Regions from separate parts of the Nocardia sp. NBC_01499 genome, predicted to be linked through region 1. Evidence: riboswitches for the same ligand, from Rfam matches in the RefSeq annotation. Region 1 holds a riboswitch; each other region holds the start of a gene.
What was found. Region 1 has a riboswitch for S-adenosylmethionine ahead of OG203_RS22980 (aminotransferase class V-fold PLP-dependent enzyme). Riboswitches for the same ligand answer to the same signal wherever they lie in the genome.

Region 1 (7,447 bases):
CTGCACGGCGCGGAACGCCGCAAGCTCATACATCGACTGCGAGATCGTGCACAGCAGCGAGCCGACGATGAAGATCGCGATCGCGAGCATGAAGAACTGCTTGCGGCCGAACATGTCAGACAACTTGCCGTACAGCGGCGTCGCCAGCGTCGCGGTGATCAGGTAGGCGGTGGTCGCCCACGCCTGCAAGGAGTAGCCGTTGAGGTCGTCGGCGATGGTGCGGATCGCGGTGGACACGATCGTCTGATCCAACGCCGCGAGCAGCATCCCGAGCATCAAGCCGCTCAAGATCACCAGGATTTGGCGATGGGTGAATGCCGGTGGCGCCTGCACCTTCTCCGCCGTCGTCACGACCGCGCCTCGCTGCCGCTCGGTTCCGTAGTGCCGACAGCGGCTGTGTGTTTGGTTCGCTCGCGTAGCTCGCTCACGTATCGTTCTCCGTCCCACTAAAGGTCTGATCCCAATTGCGGCGCATCGCTGCGATCATCTCGGGTCTGGTGCGCTCGAAGTCGTCGACGAACCGCAGGAGCAGCTCGGCGAAGTCGGCCCGGGATTGCGGCGCCCAATCGGCCATCACCCGGGTCAGGTTCTCGTTTCGACGCCTGCGGATCTCTTCGGCGACGGCACGGCCACGATCGGTGACGACGAGCACGGTGGCCCGGCCGTCCGCCGGGTCGGCCTGCCGCTCGACCAATTGCTTGCCGACCAGCTGAGCCACCTGACGGCTGACCGTCGACGCGTCCGAGTGCAACGCGCCGGCCAGTGCGCCCGACCGCATCGGCCCGTCATTGCACAGCCGAATCAGCGCGCCGAATGCGGCGGGATCGAGTCCGTCCTTGGTCCACGTGCTGATCTGGGCCGCAGTGCGGTCGCGGATCCGCTGCAATCGGGTGAGCTGCATCGCGATCGTGTCGATCGTTTGCTCGTCCAAACCCTATACCTTTGCTTGCATCAATCAATTAGTTGCGCGATGCAAGTATGCGGACGAGCTTGCCACTGGGGCAAGCGATATACAGAGCTTTACTTGCCCTTGAACTCCGGTGCCCGCTTCTCGAACACCGCTTGGAGCGCCTCGGCGAGGTCTTGCGACGGCAGGAACGCGGCGTTCCACGCGGACACGTAGCGCAGCCCCGCGGCCACCTCGTCCTTGTTCCGCTGATCCAGCACGTCCTTCACACCCTGCACCACCAGCGGCGGGTTCGTGGCGATTTCGCGTGCGGTGGCGTGTGCCGCGTCCAGTACCGCGTCCTGATCGGCGAAAACATCGTTGACCAGGCCGATCTTTTCCGCCCGCGCCGCGTCGATGTCCTTGGCGGTGTAGGCGAGCTCGCGCAGGTGACCCTCGCCGATGATGGCGGGCAGCCGGTGCAGTGAGCCGATGTCGGCGACGATGGCGACCTTCGCCTCGCGCAGGCTGAACTTCGCGTCCGCGCTCGCGTAGCGGATGTCGGCGGCGGCGATCAGGTCGAGCCCGCCGCCGATGCACCAGCCGGAGATCGCGGCGACCACCGGCTTGCGGCTGTCCGCCACCGCGGTCACCGCCGCCTGCATCTTGCGGACCTCGATCAGGAACTCGGTGCGCGGCGCGGCCTGCGCCTTGTCGGCCATCAGCGGGCCGAACGTGCCGCTCATCGCGGGCAGATCGAGGCCGTAGGAGAAGTGCTTGCCCGAACCGGTGAGCACGATCGCGCGCACCTCGGGATCGGCGTCGAGCGCCTGGAAGATCTCCGGCAGTTCACGCCAGAAATCCGGGCCCATCGCGTTGCCCTTGCCTGGACCCGTCAGCGTCACCTGCGCGACGTGATCCTTCGTTTCTACGGTAAAAGCCTGCCAGTCAGTCATTCTTACAGCGTATCGAGCAAGTGACAGACCGAAACTCTGCATCCGGAAATCGGCGGTAAACACCAGGTGGTGCCGTCGAAGCACACTCAGCCACCACAGCGCGAGTTTTGCGAGCGCCGTTCGTGGCCCGTCTCGCGTCCGAGTGGTCGAAGCGCATGCGCCGAAGGCGCGAGTCTCGACCGCTCGGACGCGAGACACCCGGGGCCACGAACACGCCGCGGCCACGCGGCCAACAACACATGTAAACCCTGCGCAAAATCGGTGCGGCGCACTAGGTCCCACCTCGCTGTTGAGCGGATCATGGAGGCGAGTCAGCAAACCTCAATCACCTATTTGGAGGCCATCATGCTGATGCATCAAGGAATCGGCCTCGACCGGTTCAACGAAATCTCCCGGGCCCGTGCGATACACGCGCTCTTCTCCTGTTGTTGCAATGTCACCTGGGCCGCCAAGCTCGCCGATGCCAGGCCCTATCCGGATCGGGACGCCCTGCTGGCCAAGGCCGATGTCGAGTTGCTCGCGCTGTCCCAGCGGGATCTCGATGCGGCGCTCGAAGTAGTTGTGCACGAACATGTCTCGGGCGGCAGCGTGACCGAGCTCGCGCGGATCACGCGTGCGCGTATAGCGCTGATGCTCGGACCGAGCGAGGGGTATCCGGAATACTGACGCATTCACGAAGTAGCCCGGCGCACCATCCGCAATCGCTCTACTCTGGTGGCATGCGCAGGTCGACATTGCCACCGATCGCCTGCCGAGTCGCGGACACCCTCATCGCCCGAGGCCATCACGGTGTCATCGTGACCCAGCCGGCACCAACCCCCACCGTCGCCGATGCCGCGCGAACGCTCGGCGTCGAGGTGGGCGCCATCACCAGCGCGCTGGTGTTCCTGTTGGACGAGGATCCGGTGCTGCTGCTGGTTTCCGGCGCGCACGAGGTAGATCTAGAGTCCACCGGAAAGCGCCTGGAGGGAACGCTCACCCGGGCACCGGTCGACATGGTGCGCGAGGTGACCGGACAACCGATCGGCGGCGTCGCACCGGTAGGCCACCCCACCAACCTCCCCACCTGGGTAGACACCGCCCTGTCCCAGCACCGCGAGGTATGGGCCGCAGGCGGCCACCCGAACACCGTGTTCCGCACCTCTTTTCACGAACTGGTCCGCATCACCGCAGGCCTCCCCATAGATATCGACTGACTGCCAGTTCCGTGCCAGCTGATCTTTTGCCCACTGATCTCGCCAGCACATGGGTAACTCACCGGGCACGGGCCAACTCCCCCACCCCAATCCCGCCGGTCGCCAACGCCACCCTCCCCGCACCTAGATCTGGCCTGAATACCCGGAGAGGCGGGGGAGCGTAGTTTTGGACGGGTGACCGAAGCAGAACGGCCCGCCACGGATTTCCAGATCCCCGACGATCTGAGCGGGATCACCGCCGAGCAGTTCCGCGCCTCGATGCGCCACTATCCCGCTGGCGTCACCGTCGTCACGCTGAATTCACCGAAGGGTCCGATCGGTTTCACCGCGACCTCCTTCGCGTCCCTGTCGCTGGCGCCGCCGCTCGTCTCCTTCAATATCGCGCACACCTCGTCCAGCCTCACCGCGCTGCTCGACGCCGACTCCGTCGTCATCCATTTCCTCGGCGAACACCAGCACGAACTGGCCCAGCGCTTCGCCCGCACCGCCGAGGACCGCTTCACCGACCGCTCCCTGTGGACCACCCTCGACACCGGCGAACCGGTCCTGCACGGCACCCCCATCTGGCTCCGCGCCACCATCCACCAACTGATCCCCCTCGGCGACCACACTCTCGTCGTCGGCCTGGTAACCCGAGTCCACGACAACACCAACGAATCCCCCTCCGCCGCCCCCCTCCTCTACTACAACGGCCGCTACCACCGTCCAACCAAACTCGGCGACTGAAAGTACGCGGCCGCTAGCCGACGAGGCAGGGGGCGGCGCCGGTGGGGGCCTGCGAGGTGAAGGGGCGGGTTTCGGGGGCGGGGTTCCAGAGGCCCTGGGTGGTGGCGTAGTTCCAGGATGGGCCGGTGTGCACGAGGGTGGCGATGGCTTGGATGAGACGGTCCACGTCGGCGGGGGTGGTGCCGAGGCCGACGCTGGCGCGCAGGGCTCCGTCGAGGTCGAGGCGGGCGAGCAGCGGGTGGGCGCAGAAGCGGCCGTCGCGGACGCCGATGCCGTGCTCGGCGGAGAGGTAGGCGGCGACGTGGCCGGGGACGAAACCGTCCAGGGTGAAGGCGACGATGCCGACGGTGTCGGGGGCGTCGGTCCAGATGCGCAGCAGGTTGACGCCGGGGATGGCGGCGAGGCCGTCGCGCAGCCGGTCGGCGAGCTGATGTTCGTTGGCCGCGAGGGTTTCGGCGTCGATCTCACAGAGGGCATCACAGGCGGCGGCGAGCGCGGCGGCGCCGAGCACGTTGGGCGAACCGCCCTCGTGTCGCTGCGGGGCCGGTGCCCATTCGGCGCCGGTGGTGGTGACCTCGCGGACCGCGCCGCCACCGGCGAGGTAGGGCTCGGCGTTGTCGAGCCAGTCGCGGCGGCCGACGAGCACGCCGGCGCCGAACGGCGCGTACAGCTTGTGGCCGGAGAACGCGAGGTAGTCGATGCCGGTGTCGCGCAGGCTGATTCGCCGGTGCGGCGCGAGCTGTGCGGCATCGACGATGATGCGGGCGCCGCACTGGTGAGCGATGGTGGCAAGGCGTTCGAGCGGCAGCACCTCGCCGGTGACATTGGAGGCGCCGGTCACCGCGAGCAGCGCGGCCGGCTTGCTGCACAGCTCGGCGACCAGCCGTCCGATGGTCTCCTCGACGGTGGCCGCGGCCTGCACAACGCGACGGCCGTGCCTGGTCCACGGCAGGAAGTTGGCGTGATGCTCGATGTCGAGCACCACGGTGTCGCCGGGCACGCAGGACGCGAGCAGGTTCAGCGAGTCGGTGGTGTTGCGGGTGAACACCACCACTTGATCGTCGGCCGCGTCGAGGAACCGGCTCACCGAACCGCGGGCGGCCTCGTAGCACTCGGTGGAGATCCGCGAGGCGTAACCGGCACCGCGGTGCACGCTCGCGTAGAACGGCAGCAGCTGCTGCACCCGGTCGGTGACCTGGGCCAATGCCGGTGCGCTCGCGGCATAGTCGAAGTTGGCGTAGGTGGTCGTCCCGCCCTGAACGAGCGGCACCTGGAGGTCGTCACCGGAAACCCGGGCGAGGGGGGCACAGTTCTGAGCAACCACAGCAGTCATCACGAAAATCCCGTCGACTCTGGGACTCGTCATCAGAAGATTCATCGAGTCCGCGCTTGCCGCACCCGGTCGGGCGTCGGCCTGGTCGTCACCCGGAGCACCCCACCGCGGAGGAGGGTTGCCGACCAGCAAGCCGGGGCTGAACGCTGGTACTCATGACCTGACCCGAGATTGGCAGATCCGCCCCCGAGCTGTCAACTGTTTCTGATCTCCAAGGCCATCGGCGCCGCGTGTCCGGACTGCCGTGTCCGTTCGCTCGGCATTCACCGCGGCTGTCGTCTCCGCGGCCTGATCGATCCGGTCCGAAACGCCCTGAGCTGCAAGATCACCGGGCCGATGAGGGGAATCACATCGGCGCGCACAGCGACCTTCTGGCGAACTCGCCCGGTAACCCGCCCACCAGGCATTGCTTCGGCGCGCCCGACGGAAATCGCCACGACCTGCAACAACCCCGCCCGCGGCCAGGGAACCTGGAACAGCGCCGGTGAACAACAAACGTCGACAACCCCGAGTACCGTGGACAACTGGTCACCGTGGTGTTTGCCCACTGGTAACCCAGCTATGACACAAACAACACCAGGGAAGTGCGAGGCAGGTCGAATGGGAGGTGGGCAGGGCGTCATGCTCCAGCCACAGGTTGATGTGACGGTTGATCCCCTATTACGGACCGCGCACACGCCACCGGCCCGGACCCTCGTCGACATCCTGACCGCGACCGCGCTGACCCATCCCGACGCACCCGCCATCGACGACGGCGACGTGGTGCTCAGCTACCTCGAGCTCGTCGTCGAGATCGAGAAGACCTTGGCCAGGCTCGCCACCGCGGGCGTGCGACCCGGCGACCGGGTCGGCGTGCGGATGCCGTCGGGTTCTCGCCAGCTCTACCTGACCATCCTCGCCGTCCTGTACTCCGGCGCCGCCTATGTGCCGGTCGACGCCGACGACCCGGACGAGCGGGCCCAGCTGGTCTTCGGCGAGGCGCAGGTCACCGCGATCGTGACGGCGGCTGGCATCGCGACCACAGCGGCGGGAATCCGTGCGGCCGAAGACAATCCGGCCGACGCGCGAACCAGCACCCTGCCGACCCCCGCCGACGACGCCTGGATCATCTTCACCTCCGGCTCCACCGGAACGCCGAAAGGTGTTGCGGTGACCCATCGCAACGCCGCCGCGTTCGTTGACGCCGAGGCCAGGCTCTTCCTGCCGGACGCCCCGATCGGCCCAGGCGACCGTGTGCTCGCCGGACTCTCGGTCGCCTTCGACGCCTCCTGCGAGGAAATGTGGCTGGCCTGGCGCAACGGCGCCTGCCTCGTGCCTGCCCCGCGCGACCTGGTCCGCACCGGCGCCGATCTCGGCCCGTGGCTGGTTCGCCGGGAAATCAGCATCGTCTCGACCGTGCCGACACTGGCCGCGACCTGGCCCGCCGAGGCGCTGGACGCGGTCCGGCTGTTGATCTTCGGCGGCGAGGCCGTTCCGCCCGAACTCGCGGAACGTCTTGCCGGCAACGGCGATACGGATCGCGAGGTCTGGAATACCTACGGCCCCACCGAGGCAACAGTGGTCGCCTGCACCGCGCTGCTCGACGGCACGTGGCCCATCCGGATCGGGCTGCCGCTCGACGGCTGGGACCTCGTCGTCATCGACGCGGCCGGAAACCCGGTCGGCGAGGGCGAATCCGGCGAGCTGGTGATCGGCGGCGTCGGCCTGGCCCGCTACCTCGATCCCGCGAAGGACGCCGAGAAGTACGCGCCGCTGCCCTCGGTCGGCTGGGAGCGCGCCTACCGCAGCGGCGACCTGGTCCGCAACGACAGCGCGGGTCTGGTCTTCCTCGGCCGTGCCGACGACCAGATCAAGCTCGGCGGCCGCCGCATCGAACTCGGCGAGATCGACAACGCGCTGCAACACCTGCCAGGCGTCACCGGCGCCGCCGCCGCGATCCGAACGACCAAGGCGGGCAACAAGATCCTGGTCGGCTACCTCACCGGAACCGGCCCCGATTTCGACAGCAAGGCGGCCAGAGCCCAACTCGCCGAACAACTTCCGGCGCCGCTGGTCCCCCGGCTCGCGGTGGTCGACGAACTGCCGACCCGCACCTCGGGCAAGGTCGACCGCAACGCGCTGCCCTGGCCGCTGCCGAACAACACCGATGACGACGACAGCGATCTGACCGGCACCGCGCAATGGGTTGCCGGACTGTGGGATTCGGTGCTCGGCGGCGAGGTCACCGACCTCGACGCCGACTTCTTCGACCTTGGCGGCGGCTCGCTGGCGGCGGCCCAGATGGTCACCGCGCTGCGCGCGCGTTATCCACAGATCACCGTCGCCGACCTCTACGACCACCCCCGCCTCG
Region 2 (7,447 bases), 1.0 Mb from region 1:
GTTCTCGAACCGCGGGAACCGCGGATCGAAGATGTGGAGATGGGCATCGAACACCTGTACAGAATGCCTCAGTGCGAGTCTTTCCGCTGTCGCGGACCTAACAGCGAGTCGGCCTAGACCTTGTGCGGCTCGCTGGCCCGCAGCATGTCTTCGCGCTCGACGACCTTGACGCGCTCACGGCCCTCCGGCTCGCCCAGCGAGCGCTCGTGCGCGTCGAGGCGGTACCAGCCCTGCCAGGTGGTGAACGGGATGCCCTTGCTCTCCAGGAACTCGGTGACGGCGTCCAGCTCCGGCTGCGCGGCCGGGGTGAAGTTCGCGCTGTCGTCGAGCAGGCAGGCGACGGTCTCGTTGGCGTCGCCCTTGGTGTGGCCGATGAGGCCGACCGGGCCGCGCTTGATCCAGCCGGTGACGTAGGTGGCCGGGACGTAGCGGTCGGCGCCGTCGGCGTTCTCGTCGCCGATCACCCGGCCCGCCTCGTTGGGCACGGTGCCGGCCTGGTCGTCGAACGGCAGGTTGGTCAGGTTCTGCGACAGGTAGCCGACGGCGCGGTAGACCGCCTGCACGTCCCATTCCTTGAAGGTGCCGGTGCCCTTGACGTTGCCGGTGCCGTCGAGCTGGGTGCGCTCGGTGCGCAGGCCGACGACCTTGCCGTCGTCGCCGATGATCTCGGCGGGCGACTCGAAGAAGTGCAGGAACAGCTTGTGCGGGCGGTTGCCGACGTCGCGAATCGCCCACTGCTCCAGCGTGTTCGCGATCATGTCGACCTGCTTGGAGTGGCGGCGCGCGGCCTCGGAGCCCTCGTCGTAGTCGATGTCCTCGGGATCGACGATGACCTCGATGGTCGGCGAATGATCCAGTTCGCGCAGCTCCAGCGGGGTGAACTTGGCCTGCGCCGGGCCGCGGCGGCCGAACACGTGCACCTCGAGCGCCTTGTTGGCCTTGAGGCCCGCGTAGACGTTCGGCGGGATCTCGGTCGGCAGCAGCTCGTCGCCGGTCTTGGCGAGCACGCGGGCCACGTCGAGCGCGACATTGCCGACGCCGAGCACGGCGACCTTCTCCGCGTCGAGCGGCCAGGTGCGCGGCACGTCCGGGTGGCCGTCGTACCAGGACACGAAGTCCGCGGCGCCGTAGGAACCGTCGAGGCCGATGCCGGGGATGCCGAGCGCGCGGTCGGCGTTGGCGCCGGTGGAGAAGATGACCGCGTCGTAGAACGTGCGCAGATCATCGAGGGTGATGTCGGTGCCGTAGTCGATGTTGCCCAGCAGGCGCACCTGCGGCTTGTCAAGGACCTTGTGCAGGGCGGTGATGATGCCCTTGATGCGCGGATGGTCCGGCGCGACGCCGTAGCGGATCAGCCCGAACGGCGCGGGCATGCGCTCGAACAGGTCGATGCTCACCTCGGCGTCGGATTTCATCAACGCGTCGGCGGCGTAGATCCCGGCCGGTCCGGCGCCCACGATGGCGATGCGGAGCGGGCGGTTAGCTGCACTCTGTTCGGTCATCTTTTACGCGCACCCTTTTGGTCGAGAAACAAATACGGCGTACTCCTTAGCCTAGGCTAAGTTACGCGCTGACTGGTTGCACCTGACGATGCGGACACTGGAGTTGTCGGCTCGTGGCCACCCCAGCCGCGGCTATGACAGCAGGCCGCAGTCTTGCGATTCTATCGGTGACGGGGACGGTAGGCCCCGGTGCGGTGCGTGAACTGAATGGATGCCACGCGACCCGTTCGCTGGGTTCACCGGAACGGGTGTCGTTAATCCCGGCGTGGCGCAGTCGACTTCGCTCACCGCGCGGGGGCGGGCGCCGGATACCGCCGCCGACCAGGGATCATCGTCCTATGAGTGAGCAGCAGTCAGCCGCGGAAGACGAAGTCATCCAGGTCGATCAGACCGACAAGCGCTCCGTGGCACCGTTCATCGCGGCCGCCGTCGTCGCGGTGCTCGTGCTCGCCGGGATCATCATCGGCGGGCTGATGTCGCCCGCTGAGAAAAATGTCACAGAAGCGGACAAGATCGCCGCCGCGGTACGCGACTTCGTCGAGGGGTCCAACAAGACCGATTCGGTGCCCCCACCAGGCGCGGGCTGCCCCGGCTTCGACCCGAAACGGTCACCGCTGGCCGGGCGGTCCGGCGGCGGAAAGACCGTGGAAATCACCAAACTCGTCGATCCGAGCGTCGATGGCGACCGCGCGAAGGCGACGGTCACCACCAAGGTCGACGGCGACGAGGCGACCGCGACCTGGAATTTGACCCGATCCGGGGACAAATGGCTGGTCTGTAATTGAGCATTCTCATACCGTGAGCAGCCGTTTGACAGGGTGACCCTGATCAAGGCAATCTCAGCAGAAGGTCATGAGAACCAGTGTCAAGCCCCGGCAATACTGGTCGGCAACCCTCCTCCGCGGTGGGGTGCTCCGGGTGACGACCTGGCCGCGCGTCAAACCTGTGCGCGGCAAGTGCGGATTCTAGGAGGGTCCAGATGAGTTATGCCGGTGACATCACCCCGCAGCAGGCCTGGGAACTGTTGCGGGACAATCCCGAAGCCGTCCTGGTCGACGTGCGCACCGAGGCCGAATGGAAGTTCGTCGGCGTGCCGGACACCAGTTCGATCGAGCGCCCGACGGTGCTGATCGAGTGGGTCGATTCGACCGGGACGCGCAATGGCGAGTTCACCGAACAGCTGGTCACGGCGCTCGACGGACACGATCCGGCGGCCCCGGTGATCTTCCTGTGCCGCTCGGGGCAGCGCTCCATCGGCGCGGCGATCGCCTCGACGCAGGCCGGGTTCGGCACCTCGTACAACGTGCTGGAGGGCTTCGAAGGCCCGGTCGACGCGGACGGACATCGCGGCGGCAGCGGCTGGCGTGCCCTCGGATTGCCTTGGCGGCAGTCATGAGTAGCTGCTGTTCGGTCGACGCGTTGTCGCGGAGCTCTGTCGGGAGGCAGTCGTGATCACCGGTGGTGCGTTCGACAAGCCGCTGCCCGAGGGCGTCGGCCCCGCGACCCTGGGTGTGCGAGGTGGGTTGCGCCGCTCCGGTTTCGAGGAAACCTCCGAGGCGCTGTACCTGACCTCGGGCTTCGTCTACGAGAGCGCCGAGGCCGCCGAGGCCGCGTTCACCGGCGACGTCGAGCATTTCGTCTACTCCCGCTACGGCAACCCGACGGTCGCCATGTTCGAGGAGCGGATGCGGCTGCTCGACGGCGCCGAGGCGTGTTTCGCGACCGCGAGCGGAATGTCCGCGGTATTCACCGCTTTGGGCGCGCTGCTCGGCGCCGGTGATCGACTTGTGGCCGCGCGCAGCCTGTTCGGGTCCTGCTTCGTGGTGTGCAACGAGATCCTGCCGCGCTGGGGCATCGAGACAGTCTTCGTCGACGGCGAGGATCTGGACCAGTGGGAAGCGGCGCTGTCGGTGCCCACTCAGGCGGTGTTCTTCGAGACACCGGCGAACCCCATGCAGACCCTCGTCGACGTGCGCCGGGTTACCGAGCTCGCACATGCCGCGGGCGCGAAGGTGGTGCTGGACAACGTCTTTGCCACTCCGCTGCTGCAGCGTGGTTTCGACCTTGGCGCCGACGTTGTCGTCTACTCGGGCACCAAGCACATCGACGGCCAGGGCCGGGTGCTCGGCGGCGCCATCCTCGGCGCGAAGGACTACATCGACGGTCCGGTGAAAACGCTGATGCGCCATACCGGTCCGGCGCTGAGCCCGTTCAACGCGTGGACGCTGCTCAAGGGTTTGGAGACAATGCCGCTGCGCGTGCGACATTCGACCGAATCCGCACTGCGCATCGCCCGCTTCCTGGAGACCAACAAGGCCGTCAGCTGGGTGAAATACCCCTTCCTGGAATCACATCCGCAACACGACCTTGCCACCAGCCAGATGAGCGCGGGCGGCACCGTCGTCACCTTCGAGCTGAACGCTCCCGCGCACGAGGCCAAGAAGCGCGCCTTCGAAGTCCTCAACCGCCTACGCATCGTCGACATCTCCAACAACCTCGGCGACGCCAAATCCCTGATCACCCACCCCGCCACCACAACACACCGCGCGATGGGCCCCGAAGGCCGAGCCACCATCGGCCTCTCCGACGGCGTAGTCCGCATCTCCGTCGGGCTGGAGGACGTAGCGGACCTCCTCGCCGACCTCGACCACGCTCTGAGCTAGCAACGACAAAGGCTCCACACGGTGCACACGTGTGGAGCCTTTGTCGTTGGATCAGGCCAGCGCGCGGAGGCGGGGGGCCAGGTCGCGCTGGAAGAGGTCGAGGAAGCGGCGTTGGTCGTGGCCGGGGGCGTGGAAGACGAGGTGGTTGAGGCCTGCGTCGAGGTAAGGCTTGATGAGGTCGACGGTCTGGTCGGGGTCGCTGGCGACGATCCAGCGCTTGGCGATCTGCTCGATCGGGAGGGCGTCGGCGGCGGCCTCCATTTCGATCGGGTCGGTGATGCTGTGCTTCTGTTCCGGGGTGAGGCTCAGGGGAGCCCAGAAGCGGGTGTTCTCCAGTGCCAGTTCGGGATCGGTGTCGTAGGAGATCTTGATCTCGATCATCCGGTCGATGTCATCGACGGTGCGTCCTGCCTTGGCGGCGCCCTCGGCGACGGCGGGCATCAGCTTCTCGGTGTAGAGGTCCATGCCCTTGCCCGAGGTGCAGATGAAGCCGTCACCCGCGCGGCCCGCGTAGCGCGCGACCAGCGGCCCGCCCGCGGCGACGTAGATCGGGATACCACCCTTGGGCACGTCGTAGATGGACGCGCCGACGGTGTTGTAGTACTCGCCTGCGAAGTCCACCCGGTCGCCGGTCCACAGCGCGCGCATCAGCTCGACCGACTCGCGCAGCCGCGCGAAACGCTCCTTGAACTCCGGCCATTCGCCCTTGTACCCGGTGGCGATCTCGTTGAGCGCCTCACCGGAGCCGACACCGAGCATGATCCGGTCGGGGTACAGACAACCCATGGTGGCGAAGGCCTGCGCGATCACCGCCGGGTTGTATCGGAAGGTCGGCGTGAGCACCGAGGTACCGAGCTGGATCCGCTTGGTGCGCTCGCCGACCGCGGCCATCCAGGCCAGCGAGAACGGCGCGTGCCCGCCCTTGTGCCGCCACGGCTGGAAGTGGTCGCTCACCGTGGCACTGTCGAGGCCGTGTTCCTCGGCGAGCACCGCGATCTCCACCAGTTCGCGCGGCCCGAACTGTTCCGCCGACGCCTTGTATCCGAGCTTGAGCTCACCCATGTGCGCCACTCCTGTCGCTTCGCTGCACACCTGCGGTGCGGGCGTTCCCGCACACCGTTGTCGGCCGCAGACACGCTGCGGTCATGTCTCGCTTCAACCGGCGCGGGATCGCGAACGTTCCCGCGCCTCGGCGATCATTCGAGCACTGTCCCGCGCTTTTCGCATATACGTCATACGGCCGTCTTCGACCATAGTCAGCGGCACCCGAGGGTGTGCGAAGGGTCGCATCGAGTCGGACTTCCCCCCACGGAGGTGTCCGGTAGGCGTACCTCCGCATTCGCTCCGGCCATGCGCGGTTTGCGGACGGACTCCGTCCGGCTGTGTCTCTAGTGGGACAATTGTCTGGTGACTGATGAACCGATCCTGTCCTATCTGACCGACATGGACGGTGTGCTGGTGCACGAGGACCAACTGGTGCCGGGCGCCGACGAGTTCCTCGCCGAGCTGCGCACCAACGAGACGCCGTTCCTGGTGCTGACCAACAACTCCATCCGCACCCCGCGCGACCTGCAGGCCAGGCTGCGCCACACCGGGCTCGACATCCCGGAGGAGGCGATCTGGACCTCCGCGCTGGCCACCGCCACCTTCCTGGACGAGCAGCGGCCCAACGGAACCGCCTACGTGGTCGGCGAATCCGGGCTCACCACGGCATTGCACGAGATCGGCTACGTGCTCACCGACAGCAACCCCGACTACGTGGTGCTCGGCGAGACCCGCAACTACTCCTTCGAGGCGATCACCACCGCGATCCGCCTGATCGAGCGCGGCGCGAGCTTCATCGCGACCAATCCCGACCCGACCGGCCCGTCCCGCGACGGCTCGCTGCCGGCGACCGGCTCGGTCGCCGCGCTGATCACCCGGGCCACCGGCCGCGACCCGTATTACATCGGCAAGCCCAATCCGCTGATGATGCGTTCGGCGTTGCGCCGGATCGGGGCGCATTCGCAGTCGACGGTGATGATCGGCGATCGGATGGATACCGATGTCATCTCCGGGCTGGAGGCGGGGATGCGCACGATTCTGGTGACCACCGGCATTTCGACCCGTGCGTCGGTCGAGGCGTACCCCTATCGGCCGACGATGGTGATCGATTCCGTCGCCGATCTGGTCGGGCGTACGAAAGAGCCCTTCTCCGACTAGATCGCGTGATTGCTAGTCAGACGCACCAAGGAACTCTGCCGACTAGCTCGCGTGACGACGGGATATGGCCGAGCGGCTCAGGTCTCGTTGCTCTGGCCGTCGGTGATGGCGTCGAGTGCGGCGGATAGTTCGGTCAAGGCGTCGACGGTCGCGGCGAGTTGGTCGTAGCCGAGTTCGTCGACCAGCCGCTTGGCGACCACGGCGTGCTGTGGATTGATGCGGCGCACCGCCGCGAGGCCCGCGTCGGTGACCGCGACGAGCTTCGCGCGGCGGTGCGCCGGATTCGGGCGATACTCGGCAAGACCCTTGTCCACCAACAGATCCGCGATCCGTTGCACGCTTTGCCGGGTGATGCCCATATCCCTGGCGATGCCAGCCACCGGCAGCGGTTCGGACAGCACCGCGCCGAGCACCTGCCACCAGGCCGCGGTGAGCCCGGCGGGGCGGGCCAGTTCTTCGGCGATCGCGAGGAACTGCCCGTTCAATCGGAATGATGTGATGGCGGCCGTAGCGAACAGCTCCTGTTCGTTCCGAGTCACGTGCACCTCCTGGCGATCCGGCCATTCGATCGGATCGCCGTGCGATTCTTCCTCATCCGGCGTGCGCCGCCGACCGCTGCGCTTCGTACTCGGCGAGAACGGCCCAGCCCGCCGGATCGGAGTGTCCGTACAACCGGTACCACCCGTCGAGCACGTGCGGCTCGTACACGCCGAGCCGTCCGAGCGCCGCGCGAGCGAATTCGAACGGCGAGGTGCCGCCCGCCGTGATCAGATCGCCGTCGGTCACCGCGGCCTCCTCCAGGTAACCGTCGGCACCCGCGTATCCGCTGTAGAGCAAGAACTCCCGGACATTGCTCGTGTGCTTGCGAGTGTCGAGCAGACCCTCCTTGGCCAGCCCGAGTGTCGCGCCGCAGATCGCCGCGACCGGAACCCCCGCGTCGAGGAACTCGCGCGCCTTACGCGCGAACGGCATCAACTCCGCGCCCTCCCACGTGTCGGCACCGGCCAGGATCAGCATCGCGCTCTCGGTAGGCGTGAGATCGGCGAGCGCCATCTCCGGCACGATCCGCATCCCGCCGAG
Region 3 (7,447 bases), 720 kb from region 1:
TGGCACTGGAGAATCCGACCCGCTGGCGACTGATCCTGGCCGGGCCGGGCAACGCCCCCGACGAATACCGTGAGGCGCTGCGCAAATCCCGCGCGGGCATCTTCGACCAGGCCGAAGCGCTGGTCCGCGTCGGCACCGCACTCGAACCCCGTTGGGCCGGAGTGGATTCCGGTCTGCTCACCAACTCGCTACTGCAGGTCGCGGAGATGCTCGGCCGCCTAGCCGTCAGCGAACCCGACGAATACCCCCGCGAACGCCTCCAGGGATTCGTCCACGCCATCGTCCAACTACTGGTCGGCGCCCCCACCTCCGACTAACCGCGAAAAGTGCTGCGCTCGAGGTGGATTCAGCGGATGGGCTGACGGCTCTGCTGGGCCAATCGCATGGTTTCGGTCAGCAGCTTGGATACCGCCGCGGCTTCGGTGAGGAACCCGTCGTGCCCGTCGCGCGAGTGCACGATCTCCAGTCCGTCGCAGCCAGGTAATCCCTCGGCGAGTTCCTGCTGCGTGCGCAGCGGGTACAGCCGGTCGGAGTCGACGCCGCCGACGACGCACGGCACCGGCGTCGCGGCCAAGGCCGCCCGCACCCCACCGCGGCCGCGGCCGATGTCGTGCCGGTTCATCGCCTCGGTGAGCAGCACATAGGTGGCCGGATCGAAACGCCCGCAGAGCTTGTCGGCCTGATGGTCCAGGTAGCTCTGCACCGCGTACCGGCCGCCGCGCCACGGATCCTCGGCGCCCTGCGCGCTGTTCTCGTACCGGTGGTCGAGCTCGTCCTCGGTGCGATAGGTCAGGTGCGCGATGCGCCGGGCGATGCCCATGCCCGTCATCGGCGCGCGGTCGGTGTCGTGATAGTCGCCGCCCTGCCAGTCCGGATCGGCCTTGATCGCCGCGATCTGGGTGGTCTGCGTGCCGATCTGGTCCGCGGTGGCGCGGGCGCCGACGGCGAGCACCAGCGCGGCGCCGACCCGGTCCGGCGCGCCGACCATCCACTCCAGCACCCGCATGCCGCCCATCGACCCGCCGACAACGGCGGCGAGCCGCTCGATGCCGAGCCGGTCGATCAGCGCCGCCTCGGCGGCCACCTGGTCTCGGATGGAGATCTCCGGAAACCGTGCGCCCCAAGGCTTTCCGTCCGGTGCCAGCGTCGAGGGCCCGGTGCTGCCCTGGCAGCCGCCGAGCACGTTCGTCGCGATCACACACCACTCGTCGGTGTCGAGCGGACAGCCGGGGCCGACCATGCCGTCCCACCAGCCGGGCAGCTGATGGATGTCGTCCGGGTGGCCGACCACGTGCGAGTCGCCGGTCAGTGCGTGCTCGACCAGCACGACGTTGTCCAGCGTGGGGGAGAGCTCACCCCAGCGCTGCACCGCGAGGTGCACCTGCGGAATGACCGCGCCGCTCTCCAGCTTCACGTCTCCGATGGCGATGATGCCGAGCCGCCCGTCCGAGGGTGGCAGGGCCACCCCGGACGAACGGGCGAAACTCGGTTCGGTACTCAATGTCACGTCGCCGCCGCCGCGAAACCGGCCCGCAGATCGGCAAGGATGTCGTCGATGCCCTCGATCCCCACGGCCAAGCGGACCAGGCCCGGAGTGACACCCGCGAGCAGTTGCTCGCCGGGCGTCAGCTGCGAATGTGTGGTCGACGCGGGGTGAATCACGAGAGAGCGCACATCTCCGATGTTAGCCACATGGCTGTGCAGGGCTAATCCGTCCACGAACTTCTTGCCCGCATCGACACCGCCGCGCAGCTCGAAGGAAACGATCGCGCCAGGGCCCTTGGGCGCCAGCTGGTTGGCGCGTTCGTACCACGGCGACGACGGCAGACCCGCGTAGATGACCTTCGTGACCTCCGGCTGGGTGCCGAGGAAGTCGGCCACCGCCTTGGCGTTGGCGACGTGCCGCTCGACCCGCAGGCTCAGCGTCTCGATGCCCTGGCTGATCAGGAACGCGTTGAACGGCGAGATCGCCGCGCCGAGGTCGCGCAGCAGTTGCACGCGCGCCTTGAGCGCGAAGGCGGGCGCGCCGAGGTCGGCGAATACCGCGCCGTGGTAGCTCGGGTCCGGGGTGGTGAAGCCGGGGAAGCGCGACTGTCCCTTCGCGTCGGTCACCGTCCAGTCGAAGTTGCCGCCGTCGACGATTACGCCCGCCACCGCGGCGCCGTGCCCGCCGAGGTACTTGGTCGCCGAGTGCACGACGATGTCGGCGCCGTGCGCCAGCGGCTGGATCAGGTACGGGGTGGCGACCGTGTTGTCCACGATCAGCGGCAGCCCGGCCGCGTGCGCGATGGCGGCGATGCCGGGAATGTCGAAGATGGCGCTGCTCGGGTTGGCGATGGTCTCGCCGTAGAACGCCTTGGTGTTCGGCCGGATCGCGGCCCGCCACTCGTCCAGGTTGTCGGGGTCGCCGACGAAGGACACCTCGATGCCGAGCTTGGGCAGCGTGTAGTGGAAGAGGTTGTAGGTGCCGCCGTAGAGGTGCGGGCTCGACACGATGTGATCGCCGGACGCGGCCAGGTTCAGGATCGCGTACGTCTCCGCGGCCTGTCCGGAGGCGAGCAGCAGTGCGGCGACACCGCCTTCGAGCGCGGCGACGCGCTGCTCGACCACGTCCTGGGTCGGGTTCATGATCCGGGTGTAGATGTTGCCCGGCTCGGCGAGCCCGAACAGCGCGGCGGCGTGATCGGTGTCGCGGAAGGCGTACGAGGTGGTCTGGTATATGGGCAGGGCACGGGCACCGGTGGTGCCGTCGGGTGCCTGTCCCGCGTGCACCTGCTTGGTCTCGAAGGACCACTGCGCGGTGGGATCGACATCGGCCGCGGGCACGGTGGAATCACTCATGAGCTTTGCTCCAAAGGAAAAGGTTGTTCGCCAGAACTACAAGGGTTATCGGGATATGGGCGAAGGACAACAACACATTTCGGGAACCTCCTGAAAGCGCGCTTGCTCTCGACCTTCGAGAGCCCGGTCATCACCCGGAGCACCCCACCGCTGCTGGAGGGTTGCCGTCCAGCAAGCCGGGGCTTCGCGCTGGCACTCATGACCTGAGGGCATCATAACCGGCCGTCGCGCGACGGCCGAAACCTATCGGCGAACTCAGTCCGACGCGCTGGTCCGCGCGCCGCCGCAGACGCGACGGAACTCGTCGAACGCCGCGGTGAAAGAGTTCCGGCCCGCCGCGGCCGCGGCGCGCAGATCGTCATAGTCGAACATGCTCTCGCCGCACTCCATCGCGAGATGGCCGATGAGCTGCCAGGTGCCGAGGATCAGCCGCACCGGGAGCGCGCAGGGTGTGGTGTCGAGTCGTTCGGCGACCGCCGCGGCGATCGCCCTGTTCTTGCTGTCGGCGTGTTCGAGGCTGCGCGCGCTCACCGAGGGACTGCTGCGCACGATCCGCTGCATCTGCTGGAACTGCCGGAACGAGATGGGGCCGCCCGCTGGTTCGTGCACGGCTCGGTCGATCACGTGCAGAAACGCCTTGCGCAGCGATTCCAGTTCGTTGCCGTCGACCGGGAGTTGGCGCAGCGCCTCCGCCACGGCCTGGCCGAAGTCCTGGACCGGGCCGAGGACGATGTCCTCTTTGCTGTCGAAGTACCGGTTGATCGTGCGCGGCGAGACGTCGGCGGCGTTGGCGATCTGCTCGACCGTCGTCGCGTCGAAACCCTGTGTGTCGCACAGGCTCAGCCCGACCTCGATGATCCGCAACCTGGTCTGCTGCTTCTTGCGTTCGCGCAGGCCGGGATTGGCGTTCGGCGCGGCGCTCGCAGGAGTTTCCGCTGCGGCACTCGCGCCCGTCGGCGTCGGTGACTCGAGCATGTGCACACCCTATCGCAACCTAGTGTTTTCGTGTCCGTAACCGTCAAATGTCGCATCACGACATTTTTCTCTTGACGACAAATGTCGGCTAGTGACAGGATAGCCACGCACTTCCTACGATGAGGAGACGACGTGACCGAGACTGCGACAGCAGTAGAAGTTCCGGTAAGAAAGGGCAGTTCGGCACGCTGGTTCGCACTCGGCGTGATCGCGTTGGCCCAGCTCATGGTGGTTCTGGACGCCACCATCGTGACCATCTCGCTGCCATTCGCCCAGCAGGATCTCGGCATCAGCGATGGCAACAAGCAATGGATGCTCACCGCTTACACGCTGATCTTCGGCGGCCTGCTGCTGCTCGGTGGTCGGCTGGCCGACTACCTGGGCCGACGCAGGATGTTCATCATCGGCCTGGTCGGTTTCGCCGCCGCGTCGGCACTTGCCGGTCTCGCGCAGAACGGCGCGGAGATGTTCGCCGGGCGCGCGCTGCAGGGCGCGTTCGCGGCGTTGCTCGCGCCCGCGGCGCTGTCGCTGCTGTCGGTGACCTTCACCGAGGCCCGCGAACGGGCCACCGCGTTCGGCGTGTTCGCCGGCATCTCGGCCGGTGGCGCCGCGCTCGGCCTGATCGCCGGTGGCGCGCTCACCGAGTACGCGTCGTGGCGCTGGTGCCTGCTGGTGAACACCCCGATCGCGCTGCTCGCCCTGCTCGGCGCGCTGGCGTGGGTGGTCAAGGACGTGCCGACGCCGCGCACCGGCGGCTACGACGTGCCCGGCGCGGTCACCGTGACGCTCGGCCTGATCGCGATCGTGTACGGCTTCAGCCGCGCCGCCGAGGACGGCTGGCTGTCCGGCAGCACCCTCGGCCTGCTCGTCGCCGGTGCCGCGCTGCTGATCGCCTTCGTCGTCATCGAACGTCGCTCGGCCAATCCGCTACTGCCGCTGCATATTCCGGGTGAGATCAACCGTGGCGGCGCGTTCCTCGCCGCGCTGCTTGTGCCGATCGCCATGTTCGCGATGTTCCTGTTCCTCAGCTACTACTTCCAGATCACCCTCGGTTACTCGTCGCTGAAGGCGGGCTTCGCGTTCCTGCCTTTCCCGGCCGGTATCGCGATCTCCGCGGGTATCACCAGCGCGCTGCTGCCCAAGCTCGGCCCGCGCCCGCTGATGGTGGCCGGTGCGGTGCTCGGCGTGCTCGGCCTGCTGTGGCTGGCTCAGCTCGGCTTCGGCGACAGTTACGCGTCGAGCGTGCTGCCCGCGCAGGTGCTGATCGCGCTCGGCATGGGCCCGCTGTTCGTCGGCATGCAGACCGTCGCGCTGCACCAGGTCGAGGAGGCGGATTCCGGCGTGGCCAGTGCGCTGCTCAACGCGGCGCAGCAGGTCGGTGGCGCGGTCGGCACGGCTTTGCTGACGACCATCTCGGTGCAGACGGCCAAGTCCTATGCGGAGAGCCATGCCACGATCGACAACCTGATCGCCCGCGCCTCGATCCACAGCTACGACGTGGCGTTCTACGTCGGCGCCGGGTTCTTCCTTGCCGCCGTCCCGGTGATCGCGCTGATGATCAGGGACCGGCCGGAGAACCTGATCGAGGGTTCCGAGGACGGGGCGCGCCCGGTGCACGTCGGAGTCTGATCTCGAAGTAGTACCCCTCGGTCCGCGTATCGCCAGCTCGGCGGTGCGCGGACCGAGGTCGTTGCGGGCGGCGACCTGCGAATTGCGCAAATGACCTACCAGTCAGTAAGTTCGTGGGGTTTCTCACTCGGGGGGCTGCCCGCACACCACGATCATCGGCAGCAGTACGCTTGTCTTGTTTGACCACTCGTCTCGCGGACAACGCGGGGCATATACGTTGTCTGTTGGAACAGCTGGGGTCCGCTCACAAGCGTGTTCACCTGGCCGTGCAATGAGGGCACCATCCTAGGAGGACACGAAGATCCATGTCCAAAATCAAGGTTGAAGGTACCGTCGTCGAACTCGACGGCGACGAGATGACCCGGATCATCTGGCAGTTCATCAAGGACAAGCTGATCCACCCGTACCTCGATGTGAATCTCGAGTACTACGACCTGGGCATCGAGTATCGGGACAAGACAGACGACCAGGTCACCGTCGACGCGGCCGAGGCGATCAAGCGCCACGGTGTCGGCGTCAAGTGCGCCACCATCACGCCGGACGAGGCGCGCGTCGAGGAATTCGGCCTGAAGAAGATGTGGCGCTCGCCCAACGGCACCATCCGCAACATTCTCGGTGGCACCATTTTCCGCGCGCCGATCATCATCTCCAACGTCCCGCGCCTGGTGCCCGGCTGGACCAAGCCGATCATCATCGGCAGGCACGCGTTCGGCGACCAGTACCGCGCCACCGACTTCAAGGTGTATCAGGCCGGTTCGGTCACCATCACTTTCACGCCGGAGGACGGCAGCGAGCCGATCCAGCACGAGGTCGTGAAGATGCCCGAGGACGGCGGCGTCGTCATGGGCATGTACAACTTCAAGGCTTCGATCATCGATTTCGCGCGGGCCTCGTTCAATTACGGCCTGCAGCAGAACTACCCGGTGTATCTGTCCACCAAGAACACCATCCTCAAGGCCTACGACGGCATGTTCAAGGACACGTTCCAGGACGTGTTCGATGCCGAGTTCAAGACCCAGTTCGACGCGGCGGGCCTGACCTACGAGCACCGCCTGATCGACGACATGGTCGCCTCCTCCATGAAGTGGGAGGGCGGCTACGTCTGGGCCTGCAAGAACTACGACGGTGACGTGCAGTCCGACACCGTGGCGCAGGGCTTCGGCTCGCTCGGCCTGATGACGTCGGTGCTGCTGACCCCGGACGGCAAGACCTGTGAGGCGGAGGCCGCGCACGGCACCGTCACCAGGCACTACCGCCAGCACCAGCAGGGCAAGCCGACCTCTACCAACCCGATCGCGTCGATCTTCGCCTGGACGCGCGGGCTCGAGCACCGAGGCAAGCTCGACAACACCCCCGAGGTCATCGGCTTCGCGCAGACCCTCGAGGATGTCGTCATCAAGACCGTCGAAGGCGGCCAGATGACCAAGGACCTCGCGTCGCTCGTCGGCGGCGATCAGGGCTACCTGAGCACCGAGGAATTCCTCGGCGCGCTCGACGCCAACCTGGCCCGCGCTCTCCGCTGACCAGGTAACACCCGGCGCTGGAAGCGAATCCGGCGCCGGGGGATGACTTCACGGGCACCCGCACCACATGGTGGTACGGGTGCCCGGACTGTTTTCCTGGTACCCGATTGGTTCCGAACGGAATTTGCCAGGTCATGGGGCATGACGTGTCCTTAATGCACTTTTTTTACATGCTGACCTGCACGTTTTCTCGTTGTTAGCGTGTCTCAACTCACGTTTACCGGGGAAGCGAAACTGACTTAAGAAGCGTTTCATGGATACGTGACCACTCCCCTCGCCACCCAGGCCTCCGCACGCTCCGAAGCCGCGCGGACGACCTGGCATATGCCTGCCATGCTCGCGCTGGCACTCGGCGGGTTCGGCATCGGCACAACAGAATTCGTCACCATGGGTTTGCTGCCGGACATCGCGCGGGCCATGGGTGTCTCCGAGCCGACCGCGGGGCACGCGGTATCGGCGTACGCGCTCGGCGTGGTGAT
Region 4 (7,447 bases), 3.6 Mb from region 1:
ATGACACCGACCCGCCGCCCGGCTGGACCGGGAAGGCTGCCGCGTGTGCGCGATTGGCCGACTCCGTGGCCACGCCGGTGCTGGTCTTCGTTGACGCGGATGTGCGGCTGGCACCGGGTGCGGTCGCGACGGCGGTCACCGAACTGCGCAGGCGGCGGGTCGCGCTGGTCTCGCCGTGGCCGAGGCAGCGGGCCCGGTCGGTGGCCGAGGCGCTGGTGCAGCCTTTGCTGTGCTGGTCGTGGGCCGCGACGCTGCCGATCTCGCTGGCCAACCGGAGCCTGCGACCGTCGACTTCGGTTGCCTGCGGCCAGTTCCTGGTGTTCGACACCGCCGCCTACCGCGCCGTCGGCGGGCACGCCGCGGTGGCCGCCAGCGTCACCGAGGACCTCGATATCGCTCGAACACTGCGCCGCGCAGGGCAACCCACCGTTCTCGTCGCCGCGGGCCGCATGGCGAGCACCCGGATGTACGCGGGTACCGCCGAACTCGACGCCGGATACACCCGCTGGCTGTGGTCCGCGTACGGCGGCACCGTCGCGGGCGGCGCGGGCGTGGGAACGCTTGCCGCCCTGGCTTATTGGGTCCCGCCCCTGGCCGCGGTCGGTGGTTGCGGAGCGGTCCGCCGGGTCGGTGTCGTGGGCTACACAGCCGCCGTTACGGGCAGGCTGCTGGCCCGCTCCACCGAAACCGGCGGGCCGATTACCCGCACCGATGTCCTTGCGGCCCTGGCTCACCCGTTCTCCGTGGCCGCTTACCTACTGCTGTGGGCACGCTCGCACCGCGCTCGGCGGCGGGACGCGCTGAGCTGGAAGGGCCGCACGCTCAACATAACTGGCACCTAGGACTTACGGGACCTCGGTGATCCCCACCGTCGGCAGGAAGAAGCAGGACTTGCCGCCGTTCTCCACGGTGCCGAAGACCGCGGCGAGCACGGTGCCCTGGCCGGTGTCGACGGGTACGGCGCGCACACCGCCCATCGGGAGGGCGGCGACGAAGAAGTTCTGGATGGCGCGTTCGGCCATGGGGCGCAGGGCGGCCGGGACTTCGGCGGGGATCATGGCGCCGAAGACGGTGGACAGCGGGCCCATGGCGGCAAGTCCGCCGCGGCCGCTGGTCACGTTCATCCAGGCGACCTGCATGCCGGTGGTGTCCGATCCGTCCTGGCCGAGGCCGTAGGGGACGAAGGTGAACATGGTCTGCCCGGCCTTGACGGCGGCCAGGTCGAGCCCGGGGATGGTGATCGAGGTCTTGGGCCACGGGCCCGGCACCGCCCCGGCTACGGCCGGAGCGAGGCCGAGGGAGGTGCCGCCGAGGCAGAACGGGGCCGCGGTCGGGTACAGGAACGGCTGCATGCCGAACGCGCGCAGGCCATCGATCGCGGTGTTGTAGACGCCGAACAGGTCGCCCGGCGCGGCGGTGCCGGTCTGGGTGGGACGCTCGCTCGCCGCGGCGGGCGGAACCGGGGTCACGCCCGGCACGGTCGGTGCCGCACCCGAAGTGGGGGCGGCGAGCGCCAGCGCGACCGAGCAGGTCGCGACAGCGGACATTATGGTCAGACGGCGGTGCACGGCCACGGAGACCTCTTCTCATCGTCGACGCAATCGAAGGCTGACGGTACTCCGGCAAACGCCGTGAACAGGCTGTATTGCTTGTGGCAAGTCATCGGCGTGTCATTCCAGCACCGCGACCATCGCGGCGGATCCGAGGCAACTTCGCGGGGTTCGCATATCGAGGCACGCACCAAGCCGTATGCTGCTCCCCGGCGGAGCCGCCCGAGTACGTGAGCGCACGCCGCTACCGATCACGCTGAGCCAGCGTATATCCGGCTATCGGACTTACCCGGCAAACCGGGCCCCGGCAAGATCTACACTCACGGTGATTACTTCCCTTGTCCAAGGGTTCGCCTGCTGGGCATGATAATTCGGCTCGACCCTGACATCGTCCGGTGTCCGGATCGGCGACAACCATCCAGAGCGACCGAGAGACCTGGCTCGTCGACGTCGCAGCAACCCCCCGGTTCACCGGGTGCGGGTGCTTCCGCCGGGACCGATGGAGGAACCGAAGTGATCATCGCCGCTGTCCGTGGCACCCGTTGGGGCCGCCGTCACATCGATCAATGCAAAGTCACATCCGCGAGCTGTCGGGGCTGACCCGCAGCCAGTCTATTGCACCCGTCGCTGGCCGGGTGATGTGACCGCGGCCCGATGTGGCGCGGTTTCGTTCGTTCTTCCGAAGGACCTCGACATGAGTGCGTCCGCCGCACCCGATGCCGCAGCACCCGGCGCTACCGCCGCCGCCGACCGCGATCCGGTCGCTACCGCGACTCGCGAACCCGGCGCCACCGTCCGTGCCGAAGCCGCCCTCGATCCGGCGCCGGTCGAATCCGCCACCGCGCTGGGCGATTCCGCGCCGACCGTCGCCAAGACGCGCCACCCGTGGCGATGGGTGATCAGTGCCGTCGCGCTCATCCTGCTCGCGCAGTTCATCCACGGACTGATCACCAACCCCGGTTGGGATTGGCCGACTTTCGCGAAGTACATCACCGCGAAGTCGGTGCTCGCCTCGCTGAAGGTGACCCTGGAGCTCACCGCGTGGGGTACCGCCCTCGGCTTCCTGCTCGGCACCGCGCTCGCCATCGCGCGACTGTCGAACAATCCGGTGCTGCGGGTGATCTCGTGGAGCTACATCTGGGCGTTCCGCTCGATTCCGCTCATCGTGCAGCTGCTGTTCTGGTTCAACATCGCCTACCTGTACAACACGCTGTCGGTCGGGATCCCGTTCGGCCCCGCGTTTTTCACCTTCGAGGTGAACGGGGTGATCAGCGGTTTCACCGCGGCGGTGATCGGGCTCGCGCTGCATCAGGCGGCGTACTCGGCCGAGATCATCCGCGCCGGCATCATCTCCGTCGACGCCGGTCAGCTGGAAGCCGCTGCCGCACTTGGCATTCCGAAGGTGCGCCAGTTCCGCTCCATCGTCGTCCCGCAGGCCATGCGCTCGATCCTGCCCAATGCGACCAACGAGGTGATCAGCCTGTTCAAAGGCACCTCGATCGTGTCGGTGATGGCGATCGCGGAGCTGTTCTACCAGGTCCAGGTGATCTACGGACGCAACGGGCGGGTGGTACCGCTGCTGCTGGTTGCCACCGCCTGGTACATCGTGCTCACCACCCTTCTCTCGGTGGCGCAGTACTACATCGAGCGCCACTACGCCAAGGGCACGCAGCGCACGCCACCGCCGTCACCGGTCCAGCGGGCCTGGCAGAAGCTGCGCGAGGTCGCCGAATCCGGTTCCACCGCACCACGAGGAGCGACCCGATGACCGCCGCACCCGCCGTCGAGGTACGCGGCGTCCGCAAATCCTATGGCGCGCACGAGGTGCTGCGCGGGATCGACCTGACCGTGCGCTCCGGCGAGGTGGTCACGGTGATCGGCCCGTCCGGTTCCGGCAAGTCCACGCTGCTTCGGGTGGTCAACCATCTGGAGTCGCTGGACGCAGGCACCGTGCACATCGACGGCGAGCTGATCGGATATCGACTGCGCCGCAACACCTTGCACGCGCTACCCGACCGTGAGGTGCGCAAGCAGCGCTCCCGGATCGGCTTCGTCTTCCAGCAGTTCAACCTGTTCCCGCATCTGACGGTGCTCGATAACGTCACGATCGCACCGCTTTCCGCGCAACGCCGCGACCGCGCCGAGATCGAGGCCGAGGCACGAGTGCTGTTGGAACGGGTCGGCATCGGTGAGCTGGCCGACGCGTACCCGCGCAGGCTGTCCGGTGGGCAGCAGCAGCGGGTGGCGATCGCGCGGGCACTTGCCTTGCGCCCCAGGGTGATCCTGTTCGACGAGCCGACCTCCGCGCTGGACCCCGAGTTGGTCGGCGAGGTCCTCGACGTGATCCGCGACCTCGCGCACGGCGGCACCGCGCTGGTGATCGTCACCCATGAGATCGGCTTCGCCCGCGAGATCGCCGACACCGTGGTGTTTCTCGACGCGGGCGTCATCGTCGAACAGGGCGAGCCCCAAGTAGTCCTCGACAATCCGCGCCACCCGCGCACCCGCGCCTTCCTCTCCCGAGTCCGCTGATGAACAGGTTCCCGATGAAGCTTTCCGCCCTGGCCACCGTCGCCGCGACCGCGGTCGTGCTGTTGGCCACCGGCTGCACCGATCCCGAGGCGGAGTCCGCGGCTCAGCCCGCCGGTGCGATCACCTTCGACCTCTCCGCCGCCCAGACCGGCCGCGTGCGCGCGACCAAGGTGGACAGCATCGCCACCGAAGTGCCGCAGGCCATTCGGGATCGAGGCACCCTGGTGGTGACCGGCGCGTCCGGCACCGCGCCGCCGCTGCGTTTCTACGCCAACGACGACAAGACCGTTGTCGGCTCCGAGGTCGATTTCGCCTCGCTGATCGCCGACGTCCTCGGCCTGAAACTCGATGTGCAGGTGGCGGATTGGTCGCAGAACTTCGTGCGCATCGATTCCGGTGAGGTCGACGCGTTCATCTCCAACGTGACGGTGACCGAGGAACGTAAGGAGAAGTACGACTTCGCCACCTACCGTAACGACACCGTCGCGCTGGAGGTGCCCAAGCAGAGCACCCTCGAGTACAAGGATCGCAAGAGCCTGGCGGGCAAGCGAATCGGCGTCGGCAGCGGCACCAACCAGGAACAGCTGCTGGTGAAATGGAACGAGCAGAATCACGCCGACGGTCTCGCGCCCATCGACATCGCCTACTTCCAGCAGACCAGCGACTATTACCTGGCGCTGGCCTCGCAGCGGCTGGACGGCTACATCGGCCCCAACCCGACCGCGATCTACCACTCGGCCACCGCGAACCAGACCAAGATCCTCGCCACCTTCTCCGGCGCGGGCGAGGCGCTGCAGGGCGAGATCGCGGTGCTCACCAAGAAGAACACCGGGCTGATCACCGCCGTCCAGCATGCCCTGAACTACGCCATCGAACACGGCACCTATCAGCAGGTGATCGATCGGTGGGGTCTGAAGACCGAGCAGGTCACCGAGTCGCGGGTCAACCCGCCCGGCCTACCGAAGCAGCAGTGAGTCGATGACACAACAGCTTTCGGCACGCGAGTTGCGCGTGCACCAGGTCGCTCAGGACGATCCGCTTGCCGCACCGCTGCTCGCCGAACTCGCCGTCGAATACAGCAGCCGCTACGGCCGCAGCCCCGGTGAGATGCACGCATCGCTACGTGACTATCCCGCGACGGAGTTCGCGCCACCACACGGCGCGCTGCTGGTTGTCACCCGCCACAGCGAGGCCGTCGCGGGCGGCGCATTCCAGCGCTACGACGCGGAAACCGCTGAGCTGAAACGAATCTGGACGTCCCGCGAGCACCGCAGGCAGGGACTCGGCTTGTTCGTGCTCGAACAGCTCGAAGCCGAGATCGTGCGACGCGGCTACCGGCGTATCTACCTGACCACCGGTCCACGCCAGCCGGAGGCCGTCGGCCTCTACCTGGCCGCCGGGTACACCGCGCGCTACGACCCGGCCGTGCCCGCCGAGGAGCTCGGCCCGCACCCGTTCGAGAAGCATCTGCCCGCCGTTACCGACGAACTGGGAGCAACCGCATGAAGTTCCTACTGTTCACCCTGGTCACCCGGGTGCCAGACCCGACAACCGGCCGGCTGCCCGGTACCAGGGAGCGACTGCGCAACGTCGTCGAACAGGCAAGGCTTGCCGAGGATCTCGGCTACGACGGGTTCGCCGTCGGTGAGCGGCACGAGGATCCGTTCCTGTCCGCCGCGCCGCCGGTGATCCTGAGCCACATCGCCGCGGTCACCTCCCGCATCACGCTGTTCACCGCGGTCACCACGCTGAGCCTGCTCGACCCGGTGCGCGCCTTCGAGGACTACTCGACGCTGGACAACCTGTCCGGCGGCCGCCTGGAGCTGATCATCGGCAAGGGCAACGGGGCCGCGCAGGCCGAGCTGTACCACGTCACCACCGACGACCAGTGGGACCGCAATCGCGAGGGCTACGACCTGTTCCGGGCGCTGTGGGGCAGCGATAGCGTCACCTGGTCGGGCCGGTTCCGGCCGGAGCTGAAGAACGCCAAGGCATTACCTCGGCCGTGGCAGCCGAAGATCCGGATCTGGCACGGCAGCGCGACCAGCCGGGATTCGGTGGAACTGGCCGCGCGCCACGGTGATCCGCTGTTCTCGGCGAATGTCACCAACCCGATCGAGCCGTATGCCGAACTGGTCCGCCACTATCGGGAGCGCTGGGAGTTCTACGGGCACAACCCGGCCGACGCGCTGGTCGGCGCAGGCACGGCCGGATTCCATGTCGCCCGCAGCTCACAGCAGGCACTCGGCACCTATCGACCGATCTTCGAGGCGCGACTCGCCTTGGCGCGCAAGCTCGGCCTGCCGGTCGTGTTCGAGACGCTGGACGACTTCGTCACCCGCAGTTCGGCTTTGGTCGGCAGCCCCGAGCAGGTGATCGACAAGGTCGGCAGGCAGCACGAGCGGTTCGGCCACGAGGTGATCCACCTGTCCGCCGAGCGCGACGGCCGCCCCGAGATCGACTACCTGGACAGCCTCGCCCTCTTCCAAACCGAGGTGGCGCCGGAGCTGCGCCGCCGAATTCCCAGCCGCCCGTTGGCAACCGGCGCCGATGCCGCCGATCTCGACCCGCGCGACGACCTCGTCCGCACCGAAACTTCTGGAGTTACCCCGTGATCCGACACCGTCACCGAATCATCGCGCTGGCAGGCGCGCTCGCCGCGGCGACCACCGTGGCCGCCTGCGGCACCGATTCGGCCGCGCCCGGCGGCGACGCCGGACCCCCGAAGCCGGGCGGCACGCTGCGCTACGGGTTGTCCCAGGCACCGACCTGCTCGGATCCCGCGCAGGCCGGCACCAACCAAACCCTGTACGTGACACGGCAGATCGTCGATTCGCTGACCGACCAGGATCCGAAGACCGGCGAGCTGAAGCCGTGGCTCGCGCAGAGCTGGGAGGTCACCCCGGACGCGAAGGTGTTCACGTTCCACCTGACCGACGGGGTCACCTTCAGCGATGGCACGCCGCTCACCGCGGACTCGGTGGGCAAGACTCTCGATTCGGTCATCAAGCTCGGCTCGGCGAAAGCGGCCCTGGCCGCGAGCTACCTCACCAACTACGTCGGCACCACCGCCGTGGACCGGTTGACCGCGCGGGTCGAGTTCAGCAAGCCCAATGCGCAGTTCCTACAGGCGTCTTCGACTCCCCAGCTCGGCATCCTCGCCGACGCGACCACCGCCAAGCCCGCCGAGCAGCGCTGCCTCGGCGACAACATCGGCAGCGGGCCGTTCACCTACGCGAGCTACCGCCAGGACGCGTCGGTGACGCTGGCGAAACGCCAGGGCTACCAATGGGGTTCGGCGGTCTTCGGCCACCGCGGCGAGGCGTACCTGGACAAGATCGAATTCACCGTGGTACCCGAATCCG

Region 2: another riboswitch for S-adenosylmethionine. It lies ahead of OG203_RS27730 (rhodanese-like domain-containing protein); the one in region 1 lies ahead of OG203_RS22980 (aminotransferase class V-fold PLP-dependent enzyme).
Region 3: another riboswitch for S-adenosylmethionine. It lies ahead of OG203_RS19910 (bifunctional o-acetylhomoserine/o-acetylserine sulfhydrylase); the one in region 1 lies ahead of OG203_RS22980 (aminotransferase class V-fold PLP-dependent enzyme).
Region 4: another riboswitch for S-adenosylmethionine. It lies ahead of OG203_RS39330 (amino acid ABC transporter permease); the one in region 1 lies ahead of OG203_RS22980 (aminotransferase class V-fold PLP-dependent enzyme).

The regions. Positions count from the first base shown of each region.
Region 1 covers NZ_CP109426.1:5,024,280-5,031,726, forward strand. Annotated here, with positions in the region: gene OG203_RS22950 (MDR family MFS transporter) at 1-351, opposite strand, end outside; gene OG203_RS22955 (MarR family winged helix-turn-helix transcriptional regulator) at 425-931, opposite strand; gene OG203_RS22960 (crotonase/enoyl-CoA hydratase family protein) at 1,021-1,842, opposite strand; gene OG203_RS22965 (2-oxo-4-hydroxy-4-carboxy-5-ureidoimidazoline decarboxylase) at 2,188-2,508, shown strand; gene OG203_RS22970 (YbaK/EbsC family protein) at 2,562-3,038, shown strand; gene OG203_RS22975 (flavin reductase family protein) at 3,213-3,764, shown strand; gene OG203_RS22980 (aminotransferase class V-fold PLP-dependent enzyme) at 3,778-5,097, opposite strand; SAM riboswitch class IV at 5,145-5,258, opposite strand; gene OG203_RS22985 (Pls/PosA family non-ribosomal peptide synthetase) at 5,719-7,447, shown strand, end outside.
Region 2 covers NZ_CP109426.1:6,060,349-6,067,795, forward strand. Annotated here, with positions in the region: gene OG203_RS27715 (amidohydrolase family protein) at 1-54, opposite strand, end outside; gene OG203_RS27720 (FAD-dependent oxidoreductase) at 114-1,502, opposite strand; gene OG203_RS27725 (hypothetical protein) at 1,841-2,287, shown strand; SAM riboswitch class IV at 2,351-2,467, shown strand; gene OG203_RS27730 (rhodanese-like domain-containing protein) at 2,482-2,898, shown strand; gene OG203_RS27735 (O-succinylhomoserine sulfhydrylase) at 2,951-4,165, shown strand; gene fgd (glucose-6-phosphate dehydrogenase (coenzyme-F420)) at 4,217-5,227, opposite strand; gene OG203_RS27745 (HAD-IIA family hydrolase) at 5,609-6,367, shown strand; gene OG203_RS27750 (MarR family winged helix-turn-helix transcriptional regulator) at 6,445-6,906, opposite strand; gene OG203_RS27755 (DJ-1/PfpI family protein) at 6,959-7,447, opposite strand, start outside.
Region 3 covers NZ_CP109426.1:4,304,791-4,312,237, reverse strand. Annotated here, with positions in the region: gene OG203_RS19920 (TetR/AcrR family transcriptional regulator) at 1-317, shown strand, start outside; gene OG203_RS19915 (homoserine O-acetyltransferase) at 347-1,465, opposite strand; gene OG203_RS19910 (bifunctional o-acetylhomoserine/o-acetylserine sulfhydrylase) at 1,504-2,841, opposite strand; SAM riboswitch class IV at 2,935-3,045, opposite strand; gene OG203_RS19905 (TetR family transcriptional regulator) at 3,097-3,816, opposite strand; gene OG203_RS19900 (MFS transporter) at 3,949-5,445, shown strand; gene OG203_RS19895 (NADP-dependent isocitrate dehydrogenase) at 5,751-6,968, shown strand; gene OG203_RS19890 (MFS transporter) at 7,293-7,447, shown strand, end outside.
Region 4 covers NZ_CP109426.1:8,631,132-8,638,578, reverse strand. Annotated here, with positions in the region: gene OG203_RS39340 (glycosyltransferase) at 1-842, shown strand, start outside; gene OG203_RS39335 (hypothetical protein) at 846-1,547, opposite strand; SAM riboswitch class I at 1,962-2,056, shown strand; gene OG203_RS39330 (amino acid ABC transporter permease) at 2,245-3,318, shown strand; gene OG203_RS39325 (amino acid ABC transporter ATP-binding protein) at 3,315-4,082, shown strand; gene OG203_RS39320 (ABC transporter substrate-binding protein) at 4,082-5,056, shown strand; gene OG203_RS39315 (GNAT family N-acetyltransferase) at 5,061-5,588, shown strand; gene OG203_RS39310 (LLM class flavin-dependent oxidoreductase) at 5,585-6,697, shown strand; gene OG203_RS39305 (ABC transporter substrate-binding protein) at 6,694-7,447, shown strand, end outside.